Regions from separate parts of the Streptomyces sp. NPDC046821 genome, predicted to be linked through region 2. Evidence: riboswitches for the same ligand, from Rfam matches in the RefSeq annotation. Region 2 holds a riboswitch; the other holds the start of a gene.

Region 1 (5,873 bases), on a different contig from region 2:
GACGCGCTCCAGGATCCACGGTCGGCGGGAATACTTCTCGAACGGCTGCGGCACCCGGGCTCGGCGGGCCCCCTGCGTTTCGAACGTGACGCCCGCGTCGACGTGCCCTCCGGACTCACCCCGCGCGTCCTCGACGCCGAGCAGTCCAACACCTCGCTGGTGTACGGGGATTCGTTCATCCTGAAGGTCTTCCGGCGCGTGCAGGCCGGCGTCAATCCGGATCTGGAGGTGCCGAAGGCGCTCGCCCGGCAGGGCTGCACGCGCGTCCCCGCTCCCGTGGCCTGGATCCGGACGTCCCAGCCCCAGGAGGCGACGCTCGGAGTGCTCCAGCCGTTCCTGCCGGACGCCGACGACGGCTGGACGCTCGCGCTCCGCTCACTCACGTCCGGCGCTGACTTCACCGATGAGGCGTACGAGCTGGGGCGGGCCACGGCGGAGGTGCATCTGGCCCTGACCTCGGCCTTTCCCGTCGCCGCGCCGGAGCCTCACCGCAACAAGCGGCTCGCGGCCGCGATGACCGACCATCTCGACGCGACGGCCCGGTCCGTGCCGGCGCTGGTCCCGCACGTGCCGGGCCTGCGCGCCGCGTTCGACGCGTTCGCCCTCCGCGACACGGACCGCCCGGCGCAGCGGATCCACGGCGACCTCCACCTCGGGCAGGTGCTGTGGTCGGGTGAGCAGTGGTTCGTCATCGACTTCGAGGGCGAGCCGGCCCGTCCGCTCGCCGAACGCCGCCTCGCCCACTCCCCCGTACGCGATGTCGCGGGGATGCTCCGCTCCTTCGACTACGCGGCCCGCACCCGTCCGCCGTGGCGGCCCGTGTGGGCGCGGCGCTGCCGGGACGCGTACTGCGCGGGTTACGCCGCCGAGTCGGCGTCGGACCCGCGCGAGGAACCCGACGTGCTGCGCGCCTACGAGACGGAACGGGCGCTGTACGAAGTGCTGTACGAGGCGCGGCACCGGCCCGACTGGCTGCCGGTGCCGATGGCGGCGATCAGCCGCCTCGCCGAACCCCACTGAACACCGCTCGACCCTGCTCGACTCGCTTGACCTGGCTCAACCTCGCTCGACCCCGCTCGACCTCGCTCGACGTTGCTCGACCCCGCTCGACCTCGCTCGACGTTGCTCGACCTTGCTTGAACGGGCGGCGGCATCCCCGCCGCCGCCCGCCGGACTCCCCACCCGTCCCTAGGAGGCAGAACCGTGGCTGCTGGTGCTGGCAAGACCCCCGTCCGCAAGCGTGTCGGCCGGCCCGTGAAGCCCGGCCCCGGTCCGCTCACCGTCCTGCCCGCGCCCGAGCCGGACGGCATGGACCGCGCACGTCTCCTGACGGGCACCCATCACGACCCGCACTCCCTGCTCGGCGCGCACCTGACGGAGAGCGGTGTGGCGCTCCGGGTGCTGCGGCCGTACGCCCAGGCCGTCGCCGTGTCCGTCGAAGGGCGGCGGACCGAGCTGCACGACGACGGTGACGGCTTCTTCTCCGCGCTGCTGCCGTTCGACACGATTCCCGGATACACGCTGTTCGTGACGTACGACGGGGACGAGCGGGAGGTGCACGACCCGTACCGCTTCCTGCCCGCGCTCGGGGAGATGGACCTGCATCTGATCGGGGAGGGGCGGCACGAGGAGCTGTGGACGGCGCTCGGCGCGCACCCGATGACGCACGAAGGGGTCGCGGGCACCCGGTTCACGGTGTGGGCGCCGAACGCCCGGGGTGTGCGCGTGTGCGGGGACTTCTGTGCCTGGGACGGCACCGCGTTCCCGATGCGGTCCCTCGGCTCGTCGGGCGTGTGGGAGCTGTTCCTGCCGGGCCTCGGTGACGGCACGGTGTACAAGTTCGACGTCGCCGGGTCCGACGGTTCACACTCGCTGCGCGCGGACCCGATGGCCCGCCGCACCCAGGTGCCGCCGGAGACCGCGTCCGTCGTGACCAGCTCCTCGTACACCTGGGAAGACGGCACCTGGATGGCCAGGCGCGGCCAACAGCCCGTGCATGAGGCGCCGTTCTCCGTGTACGAGGTGCATCTGCCGTCCTGGCGGCCGGGCCTCGGCTACCGCGAACTCGCGGACCAGCTCGCCGCGTACGTGAGTCAACTCGGCTTCACCCACGTCGAGTTCATGCCGGTCGCGGAGCACCCCTACGGGCCGTCCTGGGGTTACCAGGTGACGGGTTTCTACGCTCCGACCTCACGGCTCGGCTCCCCCGACGACTTCCGGTACCTCGTCGACACCCTCCACCAGGCGGGCATCGGCGTGATCGTGGACTGGGTGGCGGCGCACTTCCCGAAGGACGACTGGGCGCTTGCCCGCTTCGACGGCACCCACCTGTACGAGCCCGCGGACCCGCAGCGCGCCGAGCACCCCGACTGGGGCACCCTTGAGTTCGACTACGGCCGCACTGAAGTCCGTAACTTCCTTGTGGCGAACGCCGTGTACTGGTGCGAGGAGTTCCACGTCGACGGCCTGCGCGTGGACGCCGTCGCCTCGATGCTCTACCTGGACTACTCACGTGAGGAAGGCCAGTGGTCGCCGAACGTGCACGGCGGCCGGGAGAACCTCGACGCCGTCGCCTTCCTCCAGGAGATGAACGCGACCCTGTACCGCAGGGTGCCGGGTGTCCTGACGATCGCGGAGGAGTCGACGGCCTGGGACGGGGTGACCCGGGAGACGCATCACGTCGGCCCCACCGGCTTCGGCGGCCTCGGCTTCGGCCTGAAGTGGAACATGGGCTGGATGCACGACTCGCTGGTGTACATGTCGAAGGAGCCCGTGCACCGCAAGTACCACCACAACGAGATGACGTTCTCGATGGTGTACGCGTACAGCGAGAACTACATCCTGCCGATCTCGCACGACGAGGTGGTGCACGGCAAACGTGCCCTCGTCTCCAAGATGCCCGGCGACTGGTGGCAGCAGCGCGCCAATCACCGTGCCTACCTGGGCTTCATGTGGGCCCACCCGGGCAAGCAACTCCTGTTCATGGGGCAGGAGTTCGCGCAGGGAGGCGAGTGGTCCGAGCAGCAGGGACCGGACTGGTGGCTCCTCGACCCGGCCTACTCCGCCGAGCCGGACCACCGTGGTGTGCAGGATCTGGTGCGCGACCTCAACCACTTCTACGCGGACGCGCCCGCGCTGTGGCAGCGGGACACGTCGCCCGAGGGGTTCCGGTGGATCACCACGGACGCGGCCGACGACAACGTGATCGCGTTCCTGCGCTTCGCGGCGGACGGCACTCCCCTGCTGGCCGTGTGCAACTTCTCGCCGGTGGTGCGCGAGGACTACCGGCTCGGTGTGCCGGACAGTGTCCCCGGGTGGTTCGAGGCCCTGAACACGGACTCGGCCCGGTACGGCGGCGGTGACGTTCTCAACACCGGTGTGCTCAAGCCGGATCCGGTGCCCTGCCACGGGCGGCCGGACTCGCTGCGGCTGACGCTGCCGCCGCTGGCGACGGTGTGGCTGCGTCCGGCGTGAGGTCCTGACGGCGCGGGGCGACATTTTCAGACAGTGCGCTTGAGGCGGGTGAGGGCGGTGCTCTCACCCGCCTCCGTCGTGCCCCCTGGTGTGCCGTACGGCACAGGGAAGCTACTCTTGCCGTCGTACCGGACACGGGGTGCCCCATAGCGGGGGCTGAGATCACACCCGTCGAACCTGAACCAGTTAGCACTGGCGGAGGGATGTCAGCCAATGTCGTTGCCCCATGCCCCGAGCAGCACCGGCGCCGGAGCGCCCTCGGTCTTCGACGGGCGGATGCCTGCCGCGCCGGGTGACCTGCGGGTCGAGGCGCGCGGGATCGCGCCGGTCCCCGAGTCCCACCGCTACGGCGGCGCCGGGCGCCTCTTCACCGTGTGGTTCGCCCCGAACCTGACCATGACCGGCGTCTTCACCGGCACCGTCGGCATCATCCTCGGCCTGGACTTCACGACCGCGCTCGCCGCCGTCGTCCTCGGCACCCTCGTCGGCGCCGTCCCCACCGCGTACCTCGGTACGTGGGGCAGCGTGACCGGTGCCGGGCAGCTGCCGCTCGCACGGCTCGCGTTCGGCCGGGCCGTCGCGGTGCCCGGCGTGCTGCAGTGGCTGTCGTCGGTCGCCTGGGACGCGCTGATCGGCCTGTTCGGCGGCGACGCGCTGGCCCGGCTCTGCGGCTGGCCGTTCTGGCTGGGCGTCCTGGTGATGATGGCGGCGCAGGGCGCGCTCGGCGTCCTCGGCTACGAGGCCATCCACCGGCTCCAGAAGCTGATGACCTTCGTCCTGGCCGCCGCCTTCGCGGTCCTGGCCGTGAAGCTCCTCGGCGATGTGCACCCTGCCGCGACCGGGGCCGCGCACGGCGCCGACCGGGCCGGCGCGTTCGTCCTGACCAGCACGATCGCGCTCAGCCTGTCCCTGTCGTGGGCTCCTTACGCGAGCGACTTCAGCCGTTACCTTCCGGCGACGACGTCCCGTAAGCGCATGTTCTGGTACACGCTTCTCGGGGTCACGGTGTCCTTCGTGGCCGTGGAGACGCTGGGCCTCTGGGGCGCGTCCGTGTTCACGGACCAGACCGCGCAGGGCGTCGACAAGCTGCTCGGCGGCGGTGTGCTCAGCGCTTTCGGGCTGCTGGCCGTGGCGCTCGCGGCGCTGTGCAGCAACGCGATGAACGACTACAGCGGCTCACTCGCCCTGCAGACCATCGGCGTCCGTGTCCCCCGGCCGCTCGCCGCGGCTCTGGCTGCGGTGCTCGGCTTCCCGCTGGTGCTGTGGATGCACGCGGCCGACACCGCGACCCGGTTCCAGAACGTACTGCTGTTCGTCGGCTACTGGATCCCCGGCTTCGTCGCGGTCGTGGCCGTCGACTGGTTCGCCCGCTCCAGGGCACGGGGCGGGGCGCCCATCGACCTCGCCGCCGAGAGCGCCGAGCCGCAGTCCTGGTGGCCCGGCCTCGTCGCCTTCGCCGCCGCCTTCGCCGCGGCCGTCCCCTTCATGGACAGCGGCCTGTACGTGGGCCCGGTCGCGAAGGCGCTGCACGGCGCCGACCTCGCGTACTACGTCGCCTTCGTCGTCGCCCTCGCGGTGTACGCGCCGCTCCGGCTGCGCCGCAAGGCCGCCCCTGTCGCCACCGCAGCTCTTGAGGAGAACCGGGTATGACCGTCCCCCCGCGCACCGCAGGTGCCGTGCCGCCCCGCGTCCTGACCGTCGCCGGATCGGACTCGGGCGGCGGCGCCGGGATCCAAGCCGACCTGAAGACGATGCTGGCGCTCGGCGCCCACGGCATGAGCGTCCTGACGGCCGTCACCGCGCAGAACTCCCTCGGGGTCCAGGGCGCCTGGGAGCTGCCCGTCGAGGCGGTGCGCACGCAGTACCGCAGCGTCGTGGACGACATCGGGGTCCAGGCCGTCAAGACCGGGATGCTGTCGTCGCCGGCGCTCGTCGAGACCGTCGCCGAGCTGCTTGCCGGTACGGACGCCCCCGTCGTGGTCGACCCGGTGAGCGTGTCCAAGCACGGTGACCCGCTGCTCGCGGAGGACGCGCTCGACGCGGTACGGACGAAGCTGCTGCCGGTCGCGACGGTGGCGACGCCGAACCTGGACGAGGTGGCGCAGCTGACCGGGCTCACCGTCACGGACGACGCGGGCCTGCGCCAGGCCGCCGCGCGGATGCTGGCGTACGGGCCGCGCTGGGTGGTCGTCAAGGGCGGCCATCTGCCCGGCGCGGCCGTGGACCTGCTCACCGACGGCACGGAGGAGCACTGGCTGCGCGCCCGCCGCCACGACAACCGGCACACGCACGGCACGGGCTGCACCCTCGCCTCCGCCATCGCCGTGGGTCTCGCGCAGGGCCTGTCCGTGCCGGACGCCGTGCACCGGGCGAAGGACTACGTCACCGGGGCGATCGCC
Region 2 (5,873 bases):
CATCAAGGTCGCCAAGACCAAGGCCGAGGACTCCAAGATCTCGATCCGCTCCATCCGCCGCAAGGCCAAGGAAGCGATCGACAAGGCGATCAAGGACGGCGACATCGGCGAGGACGAGGGGCGTCGCGCCGAGAAGGAGCTCGACGACACCACCGCGAAGTACGTCGCACAGGTGGACGAGCTGCTCAAGCACAAGGAAGCCGAGCTGCTCGAGGTCTGAGGAATTCCGTGAACGACTCTCCCTGGGGAGCGCCGACCGGAGCCGGGTACTGGGAGCCGCCCGACCAGGGGCTTTCCCAGGGGGCTTCCCCGGCGGGTCCCGCGTACGAACGTCATGCGGTTGAGGAGACTCGGCCCATGACCATCGTGCCCGAAATGCCCGACGTACCCGCCGGTGGCGGTGGCCAGGACGACGATCGGGGGGCTGCTTCGCCGAGCGGTCCCCTGTTCCGCGACGAGACGCGGTACGAGGCGCCTCGCCGGGAGTCGCACGGGACGCAGTACCCGCAGTACCAGCAGGATCAGCAGCACAGGTCGTACGCGCCGCTGGATCAGCCGTACCAGCAGTACCAGCAGTACGCGCAGGATCAGCAGCACCCGGGGTACTCGCAGAACGAGCCGTACCCGCACGACCAGCACCACCCGCAGCACCACGACCAGCAGCAGCACCCGCAGCCGCAGCCGCACGAGACGCCGTATGTGACGCCGCACGAGGCGCAGCACGAGAGCCCGCAGGAGCCCATGCCAAGCGCCGCACAGCCCGCCCCCGCACCGCCGAAGAAGAGCGCGGGCCGTGACCTCGGGGCAGCCATAGGAGTCGGCGTCGGACTCGGGGCCGTGATCGTCGCCTCGCTGTTCATCGTCAAGGCCGTGTTCATCGGCGTGATAGCGGTGGCCGTCGTCGTCGGCCTGTGGGAGCTCACCTCGCGCCTCCAGGAGCGCAAGGAGATCAAGGCCCCCCTCGTACCGCTCGCGGTCGGCGGCGCGGCGATGGTCGTCGCCGGATACGTCCGCGGTGCCGAGGGCGCCTGGGTGGCGATGGCGCTCACCGCGCTCGCCGTCCTCGTCTGGCGCATGACGGAGCCTCCGGAGGGCTACCTCAAGGACGTCACGGCCGGCGTCTTCGCCGCGTTCTACGTGCCGTTCCTCGCGACGTTCGTGGCGATGATGCTCACGGCGGACGACGGGCCGCAGCGCGTCCTGACGTTCCTGCTGCTCACCGTCGTCAGCGACACCGGCGCCTACGCGATCGGCTGGCGCTTCGGCAAGCACAAGCTCGCCCCGCGCATCAGCCCCGGCAAGACCCGCGAGGGCCTGGTCGGCGCGGTGTCGTTCGCGATGGTGGCGGGCGCGCTGTGTATGCAGTTCCTCATCGACGACGGCGCCTGGTGGCAGGGCCTGCTGCTCGGCCTCGCGGTCGCGGCCAGCGCCACGCTCGGCGACCTCGGCGAGTCGATGATCAAGCGTGACCTCGGCATCAAGGACATGGGCACCCTGCTCCCGGGCCACGGCGGCATCATGGACCGCCTGGACTCGCTGCTGCCGACGGCACCGGTGGTGTGGCTGCTGCTGGTGCTGTTCGTGGGGAACGGCTGACGGTTCCCTATGCGGGGCTGACGGTCCCGTATGCGGGGGTGACGGTTCCACATGCAGGGCTGACCTGCGCAGATGTAGGTGACGGGCTCGTTGTCCACAGGGCGGCGGGCCCGTCGCCGTATGTCTGCGACACTTGAGGGGTTATGCCTAAGCCCGGAGAACTCACTTTCGTCGCCCCGCGCGGAGCCAAGAAGCCGCCGCGGCATCTCGCCGACCTTTCGCCTGCCGAGCGTAAGGAGGCCGTCGCCGCGATCGGTGAGAAGCCGTTCCGCGCCAAGCAGCTGTCGCAGCACTACTTCTCGCGGTTCGCGCACGACCCCGCGGAGTGGACCGACATCCCCGCCGCCTCGCGCGGCAAGCTGCAGGAGGCGCTGCTTCCCGAGCTGATGACGGTCGTCCGGCATCTGTCGACCGACCAGGACACCACCCGCAAGACCCTGTGGCGGCTCTTCGACGGCACGCTCGTCGAGTCTGTCCTGATGCGGTACCCGGACCGGGTCACCATGTGCATCAGCTCGCAGGCCGGCTGCGGGATGAACTGCCCGTTCTGCGCCACCGGACAGGCCGGCCTCGACCGGAACCTGTCGACGGGCGAGATCGTGCACCAGATCGTCGACGGGATGCGCGCGCTGCGCGACGGCGAGATCCCCGGCGGACCCGCCCGCCTGAGCAACATCGTGTTCATGGGCATGGGCGAGCCCCTCGCCAACTACAAGCGGGTCGTCGGCGCCATCCGCGCGCTCACCGACCCCGAGCCCGACGGCGTCGGCCTCTCGCAGCGCGGGATCACCGTCTCGACGGTCGGTCTGGTCCCCGCCATGCACCGCTTCGCCGACGAGGGCCTCAAGTGCCGTCTCGCCGTCTCGCTGCACGCGCCCGACGACGAGCTGCGCGACACCCTCGTCCCGGTCAACACGCGCTGGAAGGTCCGCGAGGTCCTCGACGCGGCGTGGGAGTACTCCGAGAAGTCGGGCCGCCGTATCTCCATCGAGTACGCCCTCATCCGGGACATCAACGACCAGGCGTGGCGCGGTGACCGGCTCGGCCGGCTGCTCAAGGGCAAGCGCGTCCACGTGAACCTGATCCCGCTGAACCCGACGCCCGGATCGAAGTGGACGGCCTCGCGCCCCGAGGACGAGAAGGCGTTCGTCGACGCCATCGCGGCCCACGGTGTGCCGGTCACCGTTCGCGACACCCGTGGCCAGGAGATCGACGGGGCGTGTGGTCAGCTCGCCGCCACCGAGCGGTAATCTGGGCGCTGTACGTACATCTTCATATTCCGACAGGGGAGCGCCACAGCGCTGAGAGTGCGGCACGGCCGCAGACCCTCTGAACCTCGCCCAGGTCATTCTGGGTAGGAAGTTCGGTCACCACTCAAGCTGTTGCGCCCTGCCCGGGAACCCGAAGGAACCCGGGCAGGGCCGCGTCTCTTCCTGGACACCCAGGAGGGAACTCAGTGAGCACCACCATCAAGGCCACGGCCGTCGTCGTGGCGGCCGGTATCGGCCTCGTCACGCTCTCCGCGTGCGGCGGGTCCGGCTCGGGCTCCGGCTCCGGTTCAGCCAAGGCGGACTCCAAGACGGTCACCCTCGTCAGCCATGACTCGTGGGCCGTTTCCAAGAGCGTCCTCAAGGACTTCGAGAAGAAGTCCGGCTACAAGGTCACGGTCCTCAAGGACGGTGACGCGGGCGAGGCCGTCAACAAGGCCATCCTGTCCAAGGACAACCCGCAGGGCGACGTCTTCTTCGGCGTCGACAACACGTTGCTCTCGCGCGCCCTCGACAACGGCCTCTTCCAGCCGTACGAGGCCAAGGGCCTTGCCCAGGTCAGGCCCGAGTACCAGCTCGACAAGGCCCAGCACCGGGTCACGCCGATCGACACCGGCAACATCTGCGTCAACTACGACAAGAAGTACTTCGCCGACCACAAGCTGACGCCGCCCGCGTCCTTCGCCGACCTGACGAAGCCCGCGTACAAGAACCTGCTCGTCACCGAGAACGCTGCGACGTCGTCGCCAGGGCTCGGCTTCCTGCTCGGCAGCGCCGCGAGCTACGGCGACAGCAACTGGCAGGGCTACTGGAAGAAGCTCAAGGCCAACGGCGTGAAGGTCGTCGACGGCTGGGAGCAGGCGTACAACGAGGAGTTCTCCGGGAGCGCCGGCGGCAAGAAGGCGGGCGGCGACCGGCCGCTCGTCGTGTCCTACGCGTCCTCCCCGCCGGCCGAGGCGATCTACTCGGACCCCCAGCCGAAGACCGCGCCCACCGGCGTCGCCGCCGGCACCTGCTTCCGCCAGACCGAGTTCGCCGGCCTGCTCAGCAACGCCAAGAACACCGAGGGCGGCAAGGCGCTCCTGGACTTCCTGATCACCAAGGAGTTCCAGCAGGACATGCCGCTGAACATGTTCGTGGACCCGGTGACCACGGACGCTGCCCTGCCCGCCGCCTACGCCAAGTACGCGGTCAAGGTGGACAAGCCGGAGACCATGGCGCCGAAGAAGATCGCCGACAACCGTGACGCGTGGGTCAAGTCGTGGACCTCACTCGTACTGAAGTAAAGCCCCGCAAGCGGGACTTGCGAGGCGGCGGGAGCGCGGCGCGGCTCGGTCTGCTGACCCTGCCCGCCGTGTTCTTCGCGCTCTTCTTCGCGTACCCGGTCGCGGCGATCGTCTCGCGCGGGCTGAAGACGGACGGCCACTGGCAGTTCGGGCGGATCACCGACGTGCTCGGGCAGTCCGACATCCGGCACGTCCTGTGGTTCACGACCTGGCAGGCCCTCGCCTCGACGGCGCTCACGCTCCTGATCGCGCTCCCCGGCGCGTACGTCTTCGCGCGCTTCGAGTTCAGGGGCAAGCAGGTGCTCCGGGCCGTCGTCACCGTGCCGTTCGTGCTGCCGACCGTCGTCGTCGGTACGGCGTTCCTGGCGCTGGTCGGCCGCGGCGGACTGCTCGACCAGCTGTGGGGCGTACGCCTCGACACCACGGTGTGGGCGATCCTGCTCGCCCATGTCTTCTTCAACTACGCCGTCGTCGTACGCACCGTCGGCGGCCTGTGGGCGCAGCTCGACCCGCGGCAGGAGGAGGCCGCGCGGATGCTCGGCGCCTCCCGCTGGACCGCCTGGCGGACGGTGACGCTGCCCGCGCTCGGGCCCGCCGTCGCAGCCGCCGCCCTGATGGTCTTCCTCTTCACCTTCACGTCGTTCGGCGTCGTCCAGATCCTCGGCGGTCCGACGTTCTCGACGCTCGAAGTCGAGATCTACCGGCAGACCGCGCAGATCTTCGACCTCTCCACGGCCGCCGTCCTGACGATCGTGCAGTTCGCCGCCGTCGGGGTCATCCTCGCCGTGCACGCCTGGAGCGTGCGCCGCCGCGAGAGCGCGCTACGGCTCGTCGACGCCGCGCACACCGCACGGCGCCCGCGCGGCGCGGGCCAGTGGGCACTCCTCGGCGGTGTGGTCACCACGGTCGCCTTGCTGATCCTGCTGCCGCTGGGCGTGCTGGTCCAGCGATCTTTCCAGGGCGCCGGAGGGGCTGGCGGCTTCGGGTTCGGTTACTACAAGGCGCTGACGACGTCCGACAGTGGCGCCTTCCTGGTGCCCCCGATCGAGGCGATCGGGAACTCGCTGCGGTACGCGCTGGCGGCGACCGCCATCGCCGTCGTGATCGGCGGCCTCGCGGCGGCAGCCCTCACGCGGAGATCCAGCCGTCTCGCCCGGGGTTTCGACGCGCTGCTGATGCTGCCGCTCGGCGTCTCGGCCGTCACCGTCGGCTTCGGCTTCCTGATCACCCTGGACAAGCCGCCGCTCGACCTGCGCGGTACGTGGATCCTGGTGCCGCTGGCCCAGGCCCTCGTCGGGGTGCCGTTCGTCGTCCGTACGATGCTGCCGGTCCTGCGCGCGGTCGACGGGCGCCTGCGCGAGGCCGCTGCCGTTCTCGGCGCGTCACCGTTGCGGGCCTGGCGTGAGGTCGACCTGCCGATGGTGCGCAGGGCGCTGCTGATCGCGGCCGGGTTCGCGTTCGCGGTGTCGCTCGGCGAGTTCGGGGCGACCGTCTTCATCGCCCGCCCGGACAGCCCGACCCTGCCGGTCGCCGTCGCACGGCTCCTCGGCCGGGCCGGTGAGCTCAACTACGGCCAGGCGATGGCCCTTTCGACGATTCTCATGGTGGTGTGCGCGGTGTCGCTGCTGCTGCTCGAACGTATGCGGACGGACCGCACGACGGGGGAGTTCTGATGGCCCTGCTTACGTTGGACGACGCGACGGTTCGCTTCGGTGGGCCAGTG

What was found. A riboswitch is a leader RNA that binds a small molecule or an ion and turns the genes downstream of it on or off. The one in region 2 is predicted to bind thiamine pyrophosphate.
Region 1: it holds a riboswitch for thiamine pyrophosphate, as region 2 does, so the genes downstream of both, ABZ893_RS08445 (cytosine permease) here and ABZ893_RS12565 (thiamine ABC transporter substrate-binding protein) in region 2, are expected to answer to the same signal.

What each region holds. Positions count from the first base shown of each region.
Region 1 covers NZ_JBEYYB010000003.1:411,185-417,057, reverse strand. The annotation lists gene ABZ893_RS08455 (phosphotransferase) at 1-1,020, shown strand, start outside; gene glgB (1,4-alpha-glucan branching enzyme) at 1,309-3,474, shown strand; TPP riboswitch at 3,600-3,695, shown strand; gene ABZ893_RS08445 (cytosine permease) at 3,688-5,124, shown strand; gene thiD (bifunctional hydroxymethylpyrimidine kinase/phosphomethylpyrimidine kinase) at 5,121-5,873, shown strand, end outside.
Region 2 covers NZ_JBEYYB010000005.1:363,608-369,480, forward strand. The annotation lists gene frr (ribosome recycling factor) at 1-220, shown strand, start outside; gene ABZ893_RS12555 (phosphatidate cytidylyltransferase) at 367-1,596, shown strand; gene rlmN (23S rRNA (adenine(2503)-C(2))-methyltransferase RlmN) at 1,740-2,846, shown strand; TPP riboswitch at 2,871-2,975, shown strand; gene ABZ893_RS12565 (thiamine ABC transporter substrate-binding protein) at 3,053-4,150, shown strand; gene ABZ893_RS12570 (iron ABC transporter permease) at 4,126-5,823, shown strand; gene ABZ893_RS12575 (ABC transporter ATP-binding protein) at 5,823-5,873, shown strand, end outside.